DNA from 2 places in the Modestobacter italicus genome. Region 1 is predicted to be linked to the other one. Evidence: riboswitches for the same ligand, from Rfam matches in the RefSeq annotation. Region 1 holds a riboswitch; the other holds the start of a gene.
The links. A riboswitch is a leader RNA that binds a small molecule or an ion and turns the genes downstream of it on or off. The one in region 1 is predicted to bind cyclic di-AMP.
Positions count from the first base shown of each region.

Region 2: it holds a riboswitch for cyclic di-AMP, as region 1 does, so the genes downstream of both, MODMU_RS19250 (C40 family peptidase) here and MODMU_RS07645 (M23 family metallopeptidase) in region 1, are expected to answer to the same signal.

Region 1 is NC_017955.1:1,564,104-1,571,546, reverse strand. Features, by position in the region: gene MODMU_RS26820 (TVP38/TMEM64 family protein) at 1-360, shown strand, start outside; gene MODMU_RS07650 (class I SAM-dependent methyltransferase) at 605-1,240, opposite strand; gene MODMU_RS07645 (M23 family metallopeptidase) at 1,326-2,459, opposite strand; cyclic di-AMP (ydaO/yuaA leader) riboswitch at 2,570-2,729, opposite strand; gene MODMU_RS07635 (C40 family peptidase) at 3,512-4,531, opposite strand; gene MODMU_RS26815 (hypothetical protein) at 5,369-5,905, opposite strand; gene MODMU_RS07620 (M23 family metallopeptidase) at 6,103-7,443, shown strand, end outside.
Region 2 is NC_017955.1:4,039,809-4,047,251, forward strand. Features, by position in the region: gene MODMU_RS19235 (HNH endonuclease signature motif containing protein) at 1-629, opposite strand, end outside; gene MODMU_RS19240 (nuclear transport factor 2 family protein) at 1,001-1,339, opposite strand; gene MODMU_RS19245 (MerR family transcriptional regulator) at 1,418-2,212, shown strand; cyclic di-AMP (ydaO/yuaA leader) riboswitch at 2,546-2,685, shown strand; gene MODMU_RS19250 (C40 family peptidase) at 2,710-3,207, shown strand; gene MODMU_RS19255 (MBL fold metallo-hydrolase) at 3,261-4,043, opposite strand; gene MODMU_RS19260 (alpha/beta hydrolase) at 4,040-4,855, opposite strand; gene MODMU_RS19265 (helix-turn-helix domain-containing protein) at 5,009-5,953, shown strand; gene MODMU_RS19270 (epoxide hydrolase family protein) at 6,044-7,141, shown strand; gene MODMU_RS19275 (SDR family oxidoreductase) at 7,134-7,443, opposite strand, start outside.

The sequences.
Region 1 (7,443 bases):
TCCGTCCTTGCCGCGCGCATGGCGCCCGTGGCGCCGTTCATGGTCGTCAGCTACGCGGCCGGCCTCAGCAGCGTCCGGCTGCTGCCCTACCTGCTCGGAACCGCGCTGGGGCTGGTGCCGTGGTCGGTCCTGTACGTCGGCATCGGCACCTCCGTGACGAGCACCGGCTTCTGGACGTCACTGGCCGGCGTCGCGCCACTCGCCGTCCTGGCGTCCTGCGCGCTGCTGGCGGCCTGGCTCTGGTGGCGGCGGCACTGGCCGCATGCCACGCCGCACATGGGCTGGAGATCCACCGCGACGAGGCGGGCCGGTCTCGGTGATGACCTGTCCACTCTCCCGCCGGAGCGACCCGACAACTGATCGAAGCAAACCCGCAGCCCTCCGCGGAATCAGGCGGTCGCTACCAGCGGGGGCCGCGAGTGAGGGACGGAGCGGCCACTGGTGGCCACCGGGCGGTACGCCGACACCCAGCCAGGAGGCAGTTCAACCCCAGGCGCGGCCGCTCTCAACAGCCAGACTGAGCCTGCCGGCGGCGCCTGATGGGCCCACGGTGACCGGCTGCGTGGTCCCGCCCGCAGCGCCGCCACCACGTCACCGTTGCTCGTCATGACACCGATGAGGCGATGAGAAGCCTCCCCAGCGGACCGTCGACCGGACCGAACACCCGGTGATGCTCGGCCTTGAGCCCGGCCGGCGGCAGCAGCGCGGCGACGTCCTCATCCTCCTCGTACAGCCGGTGCCCCTCCGCGACGAAGTCGCGTCGGGCGACTGCAGGCATGTGTCGCTCGAGGTGGTACCCGAGCGCGACGTGACCGCCGGGCCGCAGGAGATGCCTGATTGCCTCGAGTGCCTTGACCGGGTCTGACCAGAAGTAGAGGACGTGGACGGCGACGACGAGGTCGATCGGGCGGTACGCGTTCAGCGCCACCGCGTCGCCCTGTACGAGGCGAAGCCGCCCGGCCTCGATCGCCGCGCGGTTTCGGCCGGCTGCCTGACCGGCCAGAGCCGGCGACGGGTCCGCACCGAGGACGAGTGCGTCGGGGAACGCAGACAGGAGCGCGGCCAGGCCCACTCCGGGGCCGAAGCCGAGCTCGGCGACAACACGGGCCGGCGGCACCAAGGACGCCACCTCGTCGACGAGTCGCCGGTTGAAGGCCGCGTTGTTGCGTGCCATGAAGCGCCCGGCCAGGCGTCCGAGCAGCCCGGAGGGCGAGCCGAATTGCCGTCCGACCACTCCCATCACACCTCCCCCGGCGAGGGACGGAGCGACAATAGCCATGTACAGGGTGGAGCACTTCGGAACACGGTCACTCGCCAGTCACGGGTCAGCAGCCGAGGCTGATGCCGCGCGCGGCGAGCCAGGGAGCGGGGTCGACCCGGTTCTGGTACAGCCCGCCGGTGTGCGTCTCGATGTGCAGGTGCGGGCCGGTTACTTGGCCCTTGTTGCCCACCTCGGCGATCTGCTGGCCGGCGGTGACCGTCTGGCCGGCGGTCACGAAGTACTGGTTGATGTGGCCGTACACGGTGATGGTGCCGTCGGGGTGCTGGAGATAGACGGCCAGCCCGAACCCGTTGGCCGGGCCGGCCTGCAAGACGACCCCGCTCTCCGGGGCGAAGATGGGGGTGCCGATGGGAGCGGCGATGTCGATGCCGTTGTGGTTGGTACCCCAGCGGCTGCCGTAGCAGGAGGTGACCCGGCCGTTCACCAGCGCGCCCGCGCCGGCGCTGGCCTGGGCGAGCCGGGTGCGCTGCTGCTGTTCCCAGGTGGCGTTCGGATCGGTAGCGCCTCGGGCGGCGAGCAGCCGGGTCTCGGCGTCCTTGAGCTGCTGCTCCAGACCGGCCTTCTCCGCGGCGGCTGCGTCGTAGGCCTGCTGGGATGCCGCGAGCTGGGCCTGGGCGGCCGCGTCGGCGTCGGCCGCTGCCCGTACGGCCGCGTCTCGCTCGGCGACCGCGTCCCGTGCCGCCCGGTCCGCGTCCTCCTGCCGCTGCCGGACGGCCTCGGATGCCTCCAGGCGCGCGGCACGGTCCTCGCCCAACAGGTCCATGGTGGCGGCGCGCTGCAGCACCTCCTCCGGACCGGCAGCGTCGAGCAGCACGACAGTTTCTCCCAGGGGCGCGGATCCCATGAACGCCTCCCGTCCGAGAGTGGCGACGTCGTCCTGGGCCTGCGAGGCGGCGGCCTGCGCGGCCTCGAGCTCGGCGGTGGCCGCCGCCGCGGCCGACTCCGCCGCCGCGAGCTCGGCCTGCGCGGCTCGGGACGCGTCCGCGGTGGCCTCGGCCTCGACCGTCGCTCGCTGCAACTCCTCCTCGGTCGTCGCCAGGCGCTGGTTGATCCGCTCGATCTCCGCAGTGAGAGCGTCACGGCCGGGCTGGTCCTGGCCGGCGACGTTCGGCGCCGCGAGCGCTGACGGTGCCCCGCCACCGACGAGGAGCCCCGCGATGGCCACGGTGGGGATCATGAGATGACGCCATTGCCGGCCCCAGCCACGGTCGAGCCGGGCGTGTGCCGAGCGACGGACGAGAGGCGTGCGGGAGGCGCGGTTGTGCAGGGTCGCCAAGACGGCGGCTCTCCGTTCTTCCTGACCGCCTACCGAGTTAGCTGACGGGTTCGGGCTGGAAGACGCCCTACCTGGAGCGCACGCAGGTGCGCCGCCAGGATTCACCCCAGGGGATCGATGGGTCCCCGGTCCACCCGGCCAGTGGCACGGATGGTTCGGCGGGGTCCGTCCGAGGTCCTCTGACTGAGGAACGCGGCTCGGCCGGGCCGGACGGAACGGTAGTACGAAGCGTCTTAGTTGTCACGGTCGGGTAACGACTCGTCCCACACCTGCGCGCCCGAGCTCCTTGAGCGACCCCGGGCGATAGGCGGGCCGCCAGCAGGGCACTGAAGCCCGGAACACCGGCTTCGACGTCCCTCCCAGGCGACCGTCGGCATCACCTGAAGTGCACATGGATGGATCTGACGGCCGTGCCGGCGGAGCTGGAGACTGTGACCGAGAAGCGGTCCTCCAGGGGACGACTGGCGCCAGTCAAGGTCGCTCCGATGAGCCTCCGTCACCTGGGACACCACGGCTCACGACGACCGGATCGCGGGGGTCGCCGTGCGCGACACGCTGCTGGTCGACCTGGCGCTGCGCGGCCGCATCTCGGGATCGCCGCGAGGGCGTCGAGGTCGGCCTCGCAGGCTTCGATGTCCCTCGCACCGACCGAGACTGCGGATCATCGCTCACATCGCCGCATCGGCCGCGACTCACTTCCCCCGCTGCAGCGGCGCCACCGGGTCGCCGAGGCACCCTCGGCTGGCCGTTGTCCTCAGGACCGCACCGTCCCGATCTCACTGCGCTGGCCGCAACTGGTGACTGCAGGCACAGCTTCTCGGGGCAGACCGCCACCGCTGGTGATCGCCCGTGATCCCGCAGCGGACGGAACGGAGGGATTCCGTTTGGGAATTCGACGCCAGTCAACCGTGGGGCCGGGAACGACAGCTGGACGCTCGCCTACGTTCCGACCATCAGCCGACGATGCGGCGCGCGAACCGATACCCGGCCTGATCAACAGTCGTGACTGCAACAGGCTGCCCGAACGTCCGGGCGTGCACCATCTGGCCATTGCCGATGTAGAGACCGACGTGGCTGATCGGGTCATAGAAGAACACCAGGTCCCCCGGCTGCAGTTCTCCGCGGGAGACTTCCCGGCCCACGGTCGCCTGCGTTCGGCTGGCGCGCGGCAGTGACACTCCCGCAGCCGCATATGCAAACGACGTCAGGCCGGAACAGTCGAAACCGTCCGGGCCGGACGCTCCCCAGACATAGGGGTCGCCGACCTGAGCGAGGGCCATCTCGATGGCGGTGGCGCTCGCGCTACCCGGCACGACGGGCAGCGCCGCGACCTTCGGGGCGGCCAGCGTTGGACCGGCGATCTCCGTCGTGACGGCGGTCTGCTCCGCCGCGGTGAGCCGGCCGAAGTCGGATTCGTACTGCCCGATCCGCTCCTGCACCTCAGCCTGCTGCGCCTGCAGCTCAGCGAGCGCGGCCTCGGCCGCCGCGGCCGCCGCGGCCGCCTCTGCCTCGGCCGCCGCGGCCGCATCCTGGAGGAGGGCGACCTCGGCGATGATCGCGTTCGTGCGGTCGGCGATCACATCGAGCGTTGCGATCTGCTGGACGAGCTCGGTCGCGGAGTTGCTGCTGAGAAAGGCGGCCACCCGCGACCGGTTTTCGGCGATGTAGCCGCTCTGAGCAATGGCGCGCAACTGTGGCTCGTAGGCGTCGAGCATGCGCTGGGCGTCGGCCGCCTCAGCGGCGGCAACGCGCGCCGCCTCCTGCTGGCCCGCGACGATGACCTCTGCCTCGTCGATCTGCGCGTCGACCAAAGTGAGCTCCTGGGCGGCCTGCCGCACCTGCTGCATGGCCTCTGCGGCGGTCCCGGGCTCGGCGGAGGCGACCGACGGCGACAGCATGCCCCCGGCAATGAGGAGCGCCCCGACGGCGAGGACCGCACGGGGCCGGCGGGTGATCGTGCGCCATACCTGCACCGGTGACCTCCGTGAGCTGCGCCGGGCCCGGGGAAGGGACCATTTCCGTGCGCGTCGCAACCGGACGGTAGGGAACCGATGTCGACAAACGAGGGAGGGCGCGCTCGTCAGACTGCACCGTCATCTCACGTGCTCCCCACACGCCGCAGGAATACACATTGGCCCGTTGGGTCCCACCGCGAGCTAGGAAGCGGTTGACTGACAGTGGCCACATGCACTGGCGTACACCTTCACGGGGAGCGCACCCTCGTGCGCCATCTCGGCGTTGACTGCGTTGCCTGTAGATAGGCGCTGCGTGGCCGGTAGCTCTGCCAACCAGAGGTCGGGAGAGCGCCCCGATTCCCGACCAATCCCGGGTGGCCAGCGCCGCCCGCGTACTGCTCCCTACTGATCTCATCGCCGGCGCGCTGACGGTCGATGAAGTCATCCCCGTGAGCTCGGTCTGACGCGCCATGGCGCCCGCGGCCGTTCCCGAGCGCGTGACTGGTCGACAGCGATGAGATGACCACCCGCCGGGCGTCTTCATCGGGACGGAAGGTGCTTGTCTCAGCCACCCAGGAGCGTCTCACGGGCTGTAAGACGGGGAAAGGAGCTGGAGCGGTTTCCACCAGAAGCGAGTGTGTCCCGCGCCGCATCGGATGGAGGCCCTCATTTATGGGAAGCATGAGAGTCGTGGCGGCACCGACGAAGTACCCCGACGAGCTGCGTGAACGGGGGACCCGGATGGCGGTGGAGGCCCGGCGTGATCCGGCCACCCGGCCGGGGGCGCTGGCACGGGTGGCCGGGCATCTGGGGGTCAGTCCCGCGACCCTGCGCAACGGGTCACCCAGACCGAGATCAACGGCGGCTGGCCACGGCGGACGTCACGTTGCCGTCGAGAACCTGCCGGGAGACCGACCACGCGTCGCTCATGCTCCGGGTCAGCGGTTCGACGCCGGGAACCAGCCAGGACTCGTCGAACGCGGCGGCCAGGTCAGCGGCGCTACCGATCTCTGTCGGCGACGCCGCTCCGACTGCCAGTGGAAGCGGATTGACGCCGGCGAGGCGGACGTGCACGAACTCGATGGGCGTCACCGGAAGGACGCCGGCGAGCAGTGCCGCGCCCAGCAGGGGCGACACCAGGCGGGACACCAACCCGAGGTGGACGAGGGACGCGACCACGGCAGGCTCCACCTGCGGGCTCCCCGGGCCGGCGGCGAGGATGGCGTGGACCTCGTCGATGCGGCGGCGCAGTGGCTGCCGATCGGCACGCAGCGCGGCCCATGAGGTCCAGTCCGGCCCCGGGCGCCCGGCCACCTGGAAGAACGGGCCGAGCGCGGCCGCCGCGGCGAACGCGCGGTCCCCACTTCGTTGAGCGTTGGCGGGTGCGGTCACGTCGTCAGCATGCCGCCCTGATGACCGGGCGGGAGCCGGCTCACGGAGATCATCCAGCCGTTGGTCGTTGAGAAGCACCGTCGGCGTCCGGTCACCTTCTCCCCCTTTCGAGTCCTTCCCTCAAGGATGTCCCGCGACTGCCGTTCCTACTACTGCGAGTAGTAGGGGTGGGGACGAACAACGACTTGAGGAGAGACATGTACCGGTGGGTCGGACGCCGCCGTACGACGCACCCGGTCATCTGTGCGACCGCGGCGAACGAGCGTGCTACCAGCGCCGATCACCCCGCAGAGCTTCCCTCCCCTCTCGGCGCCAACCGCCGTTACTGCAGCGGCAGGAACGTCGCTGCAGTAACGGCCCTTGCCGCACTGATTGCTGTCTTCGTGAGCGTCTTCCCTGGCCAGGCGCTCGCCGCGCCGACCAACCCGAGCGACGGCGACATCACGTCAGCTCAGACCGCACAGCAGGCGGCAGCCGATGAGGTGGGCCGGATCGCCGCCCTCGTCGCCTCCGCCGAGTCCGATCTGCAGCGCGTCACCGCACAGGCCGAAGCGGCCAATGACGCATATCTGATCGCACAGGGACAGTTGGAAGAGGCTCAGCAGGCGGCCACTGAAACGGCAGCGGCGCTGCAGGCTGCCAACGACGCTGTCAGCGTGGCTCAGGCGGACGTGGCCACGCTTGGGCGAGAAAACTACATGCGCGGTGGATCCATCAGCGGCGTGGCCGCCCTGCTCAGCGCTGAAGGGCCTTCGGATTTGATGGAGCAGGCGGCCACACTCGGACTGTTGGGCGACCAGCGAGCCGCCGTTCTCGACCAACTGGAGATTGCCCGGACACGGCAGGCCCAAGCGGACGCCCAGGCCCAGGCCGCGGTCGCCGACAAGGACGAGGCTGCCCAGGAGAGCGCTGAGGCCAAGGCCACCGCAGACGCGCAGGTGGGCACGTTCCAGGCTGCGGTGCAGTCAGTGAGCGCACAGAAGGCCACGTACGAGAAGCAGTTGCAGGACGCCCAGGTGAACCTGCTGTCGCTGCAGGGGCAGCGGAACGCCTATCAGGCGTGGAAGGACCAGCAGGCTCAGCAGCAGGCAGCGGAAGCGGCACAGGCCGCTGCGTCCGCCAAGGCAGCAGCTCAGGCGGCCGCACGAGCTCGCGCGGCGGCCGAGCAGCCCGCCCCGGCCAAGCCAATCGACGGCACGTCCAGTCAGGTGACGTCGGTGAAGCCGGCGACGCGCAGCGGCGGTGTTGCGCCGACAAGCGGTCGGTTCACCACCTGCTTCGAGGTGCGCTGGGGCACCATGCACAACGCCGTCGACATCGCGGCTCCCATGGGCACTCCCATCTACGCCCCCGCGTCAGGCCGTGTCGTGCGCGCCGGAACGGCTACCGGCTACGGGTTGGCCGTGTACATCCAGCACGACGACGGTTCCGTCACGGTGTATGGACACATCAACGACTACTTCGTCAGCGTGGGCCAGCGCGTGTCAGCCGGTGAGGTCATCGCCGAGGTCGGCAACCGCGGCCAGTCCACCGGGCCG
Region 2 (7,443 bases), 2.5 Mb from region 1:
GAGGCCTGCACGATCGACTCGATCGCGGCCAGCACCTTCTCGATCCCGACCGCGTCCAGGTCGAAGCGGCCGGTGCCGCTGCCATCGGCGTGCCGGGTGACGGTGAACCGCCGTCCTTCGGTGGGGTCGGGCTCCTCCCCGTCGGGGTCGAGGGCCTCCCGGTAGTGGTGCACCACCTGCGGCAACCGCGCATGCGACTCGCCGCGCGCAACCGTCACGATCGCCTGGTCGATCACGCCCAGGTCCACGCCCTGCTCATCGGCGGCGGCCCGCGCCTCGTCGTCCGCGATCGGCGCGATCACCGCCACCTGCCCGGCAGTCAGCGTGCCGTCGGCGAAGGCCGCGGCGGTCGCTGGCAGATGCTCCAGCGCCCGGCCCGAACGCACCATGCGGCCGGCCTCAGCCGGGGTGAGGTGGCCGTGCCCGCGCAGCCAGGACTGCGCGGTCTTCTTGCCGTCGTGCTCGGCCGCGCCGGTGGCGTCAACATGCCGCATGGTGCGGGTCAGCTCCGCGGTAGCGGAATTGATCACCCGCAGCAGCAGCGTCGCCCGGTCCAGCACCGCACCCGGCGCGAAGACGAAGAGGTCCTCAGCGGCCAGCGCGTCCAGCGCGGACTGCAACTCGCCCACTGGACACCTCCCGCCACGTCTTCGAACACCTGTACGAAGTCTAGCGGAGGAGATGCCCCCTGGCGACCTGAATCCCCAGGTCAGACGCCTGTCCACACCTTCGGAGAGGCTCTTGACAGCTTGCCGGAGGTGAGGTCGAAACGCCGCACGTGTGCCTCCGACGCGCACCAAGGGCGCGCCTTCGGCGGTCACCAGAAGCGCGCCCCTGCCGGCCACCAGAGCCCGCCTTGGCGGCCATCGGGAGCGCACCTCGGTCGGTGACCGAAAGCGCGCTCTCGGCGGTCACCAAGAGCACGCTTCGGGCGGTCGCCCGGCAGGAGGGGTCACCGACGCCAGGAGTGAGCGCTCGTGGCGTCGGTGACCCCGAGCGCTCAGGGGGCGATGGTCAGCCCGGCGATGCGGTCATCGCGCAGGGTGAAGTGGTAGCGCAGGTCGACCACGCCACCCGGGAAGTCCCCGACCAAGTGCTGGACGGCGAGCCAGTGGTCGGGGTCGATGCGCTCGGCCCCGGTCAGCTCAGCCGTGTACGTGTACTCCGACGCCGCGCGGTGCAGCCAGCCGAGCACGGCGTCGGTGCCGCGGTGGGTCGCGCCCTCGTCGACGACCACGGCGTCGTCGGTGAAGGTGTGCAGGGCGGCGTCGGGGTCCTCGGCGGTCAGGTAGCCGCGGATCACGGCGGGGAGCTCGGTGGGGGTGGTCGATGTGGTCATGCACCGACCGTGCTGCCTCCCGCAGCAGGCGGGTCAAGCGCTGGACCCTCCCGCGGGGAGAGGGTGCAGAGTCGCCGCGTGCTGACCATCGGCGAGTTCGCCCAGCTCACCCACCTCAGCGTGCGCACCCTGCGGCGCTACCACGACGCCGGCCTGCTGGAGCCGGCCCGCGTCGACCAGGCCAGCGGCTACCGCTACTACAGCGCCGAGCAGATCCCGGCGGCCCAGGTGATCCACCGACTGCGCGAGCTCGACGTCCCGCTCCCCGACGTCCAGCGGATCCTGCAGACCCCCGACCCGGGCACGCGGGCCGGGCTCGTCGCCGACCACCTGCAGCGGCTCGAGGACCAGCTCGAGCGCACCCGGGCGGCGGTGACCTCGCTGCAGCGACTGCTCCGCCCGGAGCCGGCCACCCTGGACGTCGAGCTGCGGGCGGTCCCGGCCACGACCGTCGCCGCGGTCGAGGCGACGGTCGAGCTGGACGACGTCCTGGCCTGGTACTCCGGCGCGATGGCCGAGCTGGACGCGCTCGTCGGGACCCCCGGCCCGCCCGGCGGGCTGTACGACAACGAGCTGTTCACCACCGGCCGGGGGCGCGTGCTGGTGCACCGCCCGGTCACCGCTCCCCCGCGCACCGGGCGCGTGCACCCGGTGACGCTCCCCGCGGTCGAGCTGGCGGTGACCACGCACGTCGGCGACCACGACACCATCGACGTCACCTACGGCGAGCTCGGCAGCTGGGTGGTCGAGCACACCCTCGCGGTGGCCGGCCCGGTGCGCGAGACCTATCTGGTCGGCCCGCGCGACGACCCCGACCCGACGGCCTGGCGGACCGAGATCGGCTGGCCGGTCTTCCGCCTGGCACCCGGATGAGCGGCGATCACGGCGTGTCGCGGGCCCCGATCTGCGACGTCTCCGTGGCCACTTGGTCACCGCACGTTCAGGCGCGCGCAGCCGACCAAGATGGCTTGACCAACTACGACCGCGGAACTGTTGAGACGTCAAAGAGCGGCCCCGCGGTCCCGGTGCTGGTCACGCTCGGCGAGTCGGCGCGCGTCGCCTTGTCAACATCTTGTCTTGGTCACTGGTCGATCACGCAGCGTCCACGAGCGTCCCTCCCGTCCCGCCCTTACGTTCGTCGCGCCCGCCGGGTCCAGTCGTCACCTTCCGGGTGACACCCGCCGGGCACCGCCGAGCCGGGCGACCTCAGCAGCGTCGCTGAGCGAACCGGGCCGAGGACCCAGTGCAGTCCTGGGGTGAAGCGCGACCGGGCATCCAGCCGGTGCGCCGGGCGAGTTCCCCGCCCGAACCCGTCAGCTAACTCGGTAGGCGGTCGTGGAGAACCAGGAGAAACGTCGTCCGTGACGACCATGCGCACTGCCCCCGCACGCCGTACCGCCCGTGGCGCCCTCGTCGCCCTGCTCACCGGTGCCGGCCTCGTCCTCACCCCGCTGGCCGCCCAGGCGGCAGCGCCCGACACCGCAGCCGTGGCCGCCGCCCCGGCTGCCGCCTCGACCGCCAAGGCCCAGATCGCCGTCGACACGGCGCTCGCCCAGCTGGGTGACCCCTATGTCTGGGCCGCAGCGGGCCCGAACTCCTTCGACTGCTCCGGCCTGACCCAGTACGCCTACAAGGCCGCCGGGATCTCGCTGCCGCACTCCTCGAAGACCCAGTCGACCATGGGCACGTACGTCGCCAAGTCCGACCTGAAGCCCGGTGACCTGGTCTTCTTCTACAGCCCGGTCAGCCACGTGGGCATCTACATCGGCAACGGCCAGATGGTCAACGCGCCGACCGCCGGGTCGGTCGTCAAGATCACGAACATCAACTCGATGCCGAGCTACAACACCGCCCGCCGCCTGGCCTGACGTCCTGCCGCCGGGCCCCGACGTCCTCCCCGGACGCCGGAGCCCGGCACAGGTCAGACCGGTGCCAGCTCGACGGCCTCACCCCGCGGCAGCCACCGGACCGTGCGCTGCACCTCGGGCGCGCGGGCCAGCTCCCGCTCCACCTGGGCACGGCCCTCGGCGAAGTGGCTCCACCCCTCGTAGTGCACCGGGACGACGGTGCGGGGGGCGAGGAGCTCGCACAGCTCCACCAAGTGCCGGCCGGTCATGGAGTACCGCAGCGGGCCGGTGACCGGGAACCGGACGCCGCCCAGGTGCAGCACCGCGGTGTCGACCCGCAGCCGCTCGGCCACCTCGCGCAGCCCGCCGAACAGCACCGTGTCACCGGAGATCCACAGCACGCCGTCCCGCTGCCCCTCCCAGCGCAGCGCGAAGCCCACGACGTCCCCGGCGATCGGGCGGCTCAGCGGCGGACCGTGCCGGGCCGGGGTCGCCGTCACCTCCAGGCTCGGGCGCCCGGGGGCCTCGAGCACCGTCGTCTGCCAGGGCCGGAGCCCGCGGGCGGTGCCGCCGAGCCGGGCCGCCCCGGACGCCGTCGTCACCACCACCGGGGCCGACGGCAGCAGCGCACGACCGGCGTCGTCCAGGTTGTCGGCGTGGTGGTCGTGGGTGAGCAGCACGGCGTCCAGCGGCGGCAGGTCGGCGGGTTCGAGCGCCGGCCCGGTCACCTTGCGCGAGCTGGTCCCCCAGCCGAAGGCGTACCGCCGGCCCGGCCGGTCGAACGTGGGGTCGGTGAGCAGGCGCCAGCCGGCGACCTCGACGAGCAGCGTCGGTCCGCCGACGTGGGTCAGCCTCACGGCACCCGGGACGCCGCGCCGGTCGCGTGCGCCAGCGCCCAGTCCAGGACGTCGTCGGCGATCTGCTCCCAGCCCGGCGCGGCCGGCAGCAGGTGCGGGTAGCCGGCGTACTCGCGCACCTCGGTGACCGTGTCGTCCGAGTAGTGCTTCGCGTTCGACCGCTGCACCGCCGGCGGCATGATGTGGTCCTCGCTGCCGGAGACGAACAGCAGCGGCGGACGGGCGGCGTTGCGGTAGTCGACGTGCGCGTCCTGCGGCCCGGGCATCAGGTTGGCCAGCACCGAGTTCCACAGGATGCCGCCGGACGCGGGGATGGCGTACCGCTCGTACAACGCCCGCGACTCCTCCTCGCTGAAGGTGTTCGTGAACGCGTAGTGCCACTGCTCCCAGCTGAACCCGACCGCCCGGTGCCGGTTCGCCGGGTTCTTCAGCACCTCCCACGTCGAGCGGACCTGGGACAGCGGCGTCACCTTCACGCCCTCGGTCGGCGCGGAGTTGAGGACGACGCCGACGGCCCCGTACCCGCGGTCCAGCAGCAGCTGGGTGATCGTCCCGCCGGCGGAGTGGCCGATCAGGACCGGCGGGGTCTCCAGCGCGCCGACCACCTGCGCCATGGAGTCGACGATCTGCGGCAGCGTCACCTCCGCGATCGGCGTCGGGTCGGCGTTGAGCGCCTCGACCTCGACCTCGAAGCCGGGGTAGGTCGGGGTGAGCACGCGGAAGCCGCGGGCCTCGTAGTGCGCCTTCCAGTTCTCCCAGCTGCGCGGGGTCACCCAGAAGCCGTGGACGAGCACGATGGTGTCGGGGGCCATGTCGATCTCCTTGCGTGGGGGGCTTTCCGCCGACCCTGGCAGCGGCCCCCGGCGTCGGATCGGCTGTGCCTGCACGGCTGTGGTGCCTGGGTGCCTTCCCCGCCCGCCCGCGCCCTGCCAGGCTCGGCCCACCACCTGCCGGCAAGGGGCACCATGCTGATCCTCGACACCGCCGCCGTCCCCCTGGCCGACCGCGTCGAGGCCTTCGACGCGGCGATGCACCAGGCCTCGGTGCCCTGCCGCGTGGAGCAGCGGACCGCGCCGGACGAGCTGCACGCGGAGATGCACCTGTGGTCGCTCGGGCCGGGGGCGGTGTTCACGACGCGGGCGTCACCGTTCCGGCTGGTGCGCACACCCCGGCACGTCCGGCTCGGCGGGCACTGGGCGCTCGCCGTGTCGTTCCAGGCGCAGGGCCGCGGCGAGTACGCCCAGCTCGGGCACGAGCAGCTGGTGCACGGCAGCCAGCTGATGGTGGTGGACATGAGCGCGCCGTACTCCTTCGGCTGCGCGGTCGGCGGGGAGGCGCGGTCGTTCCAGCTGCCGTACGAGTCGCTGGAGCTGGCACCGGACGTCGTCCGGCGCGCGACGCCGCGGCTGCGGGCCAGCCCGCTGCACGGCCTGGTCCTCGCGCACCTGCAGCGGCTGTGCGCCACGGTCGACGACATCGCGGCGCAGCCCGGTGCCGCGGCCGTCGGTGCGGCGACCGTCGAGCTGGTGCGTGCGCTGGTGGTCTCGGCCGCGGGTGACGTGCCCGGCCGCGCGCAGGTGCGCGAGCAGACGCTGCTGACCCGGGTGCGGGTCTACGCGGACCAGCGGTTGACCGACCCGGGCCTGACGCCGGAGTCGATCGCCGCGGCGCACGCCGTGTCCGTGCGGCAGCTGTACAAGGTGTTCGCCGCGGCCGGGATCAGCCTGGAGCAGTGGCTCATCGAGCGGCGGCTGGCGGCGGCACACGCCCACCTGGCCTCACCGGCCGGACGGCGGCGGACGATCGCGGCCGTCGCGCACGCGCACGGCTTCACCGACGCCAGCCACTTCAGCCGCCGGTTCGCGGCCGCCTACGGCATGACCCCACGCGACTACCAGCGCACCCACTGAGCTCCCTCCACCAAAGGCGCGCTTTCGGTGACCTCTCCTTCCGCCGAAGGCGTGCTTTTGGCGGAGGACGCGGGCTGGCAGGGTGGCGGGGTGACTGCCGACGGACCTGACCTGGACGACGCCGCTCCGCCGCTGGTCGAGGAGGCGGTGCTCGCGGACCTGCGCCGGCGGCTGCACGCCTACCGCCCCGTCGAGGGCACCGGCACGCCCGGCTGGGACCGCGGCACCGAGCACGGCTACCTCGCCGAGCTGCTGCGGAGCTGGGCCGACGACTACGACTGGCGGGTGCACGAGCAGCGGATCCGGTCGCTGCCGTGGGCGCGGACGAGCCGGCTGCGGGCGGTGCACCAGCGCGCCGCCGACCCGGGCGCGACCGCCGTCGTGCTGCTGCACGGCTGGCCGGACTCGGTGCTGCGCTACCAGCGGGTGCTGCCGCTGCTGACCGACGTGCACGTCGTCGTCCCGGCGCTGCCCGGCTACCCGTTCGCCGCTCCGCTGCCCGACCGGGACCTCTCGTCGGCGGACATGGCCGAGGTGATCGCGGAGGCGATGGCCGAGCTGGGGTACGACCGCTACGTCGTATCCGGCGGCGACATCGGCCGCGGTGTCGCGACGGCGCTGGCCGAGAACCACGCCGACCGGGTGGCCGCGCTGCACGTCACCGACGTCCCGCTCGCCGCCGCGTTCAGCGGTGACCCGGCAGCGCAGACCGACGACGCACGCGACCTGCGCGAGCGGATCACCGCCTGGCGGTCGGCCGAGGGCGCGTACATGCACGAGCAGTCGACCAAGCCGCACACGCTGGCGGTCGCGCTGGGCGACTCCCCCGCCGGGCTCGCCGCCTGGATCGTGGAGAAGCTGCGCAGCTGGAGCGACTGCGGCGGGGACGTCGAGCGGGTGTTCCCGCGCGAGGAGCTGCTGACCTGGGTCACCGCCTACTGGGTGACCGGCGCGATCGGGACGTCGTTCGCGCCGTACATGAAGCAGAGCCCGCCGGTCGAGCGGATCGACGTGCCGACCGTGGTCAGCCAGTTCCCGCACGAGATCATCCGGTCGCCGCGCTCGGTGGCGGAGCGGCTGTTCGACCTGCGGGTGTTCGAGGACGGCGCCGCGGGCGGGCACTTCGCCGCGTGGGAGCGCCCCGAGGAGTTCGTCGGCTTCGTCCGGCGGGCGGTCGCGCTCAGCTGAGCTTCGGCGCCTGGCTCAGCCACTCGGCGAAGGTCTGCCGGCCCCGGTCGGCGCCCGGGCCGGGCACGAGGACGCCCGCGCGCAGCCGCCGCCTTAAGGGGCCGGGGAGCGGCACCCGCAGGGCGCGTCGCCGCTCCCCGGTGGCGGTGAGGAAGCGGCGCACCTGGTCGGCGAGCTCGGCCTCCTCGGGGCCACCCAGGTCGGTCGCCCGGCCGCGCGGGGGGCCGGCGGCCAGCGCGACCAGGGCGCCGGCGACCTCGGCGGCGGCCACCGTGGCGGTGCGCATCGCCGGGACGACGACG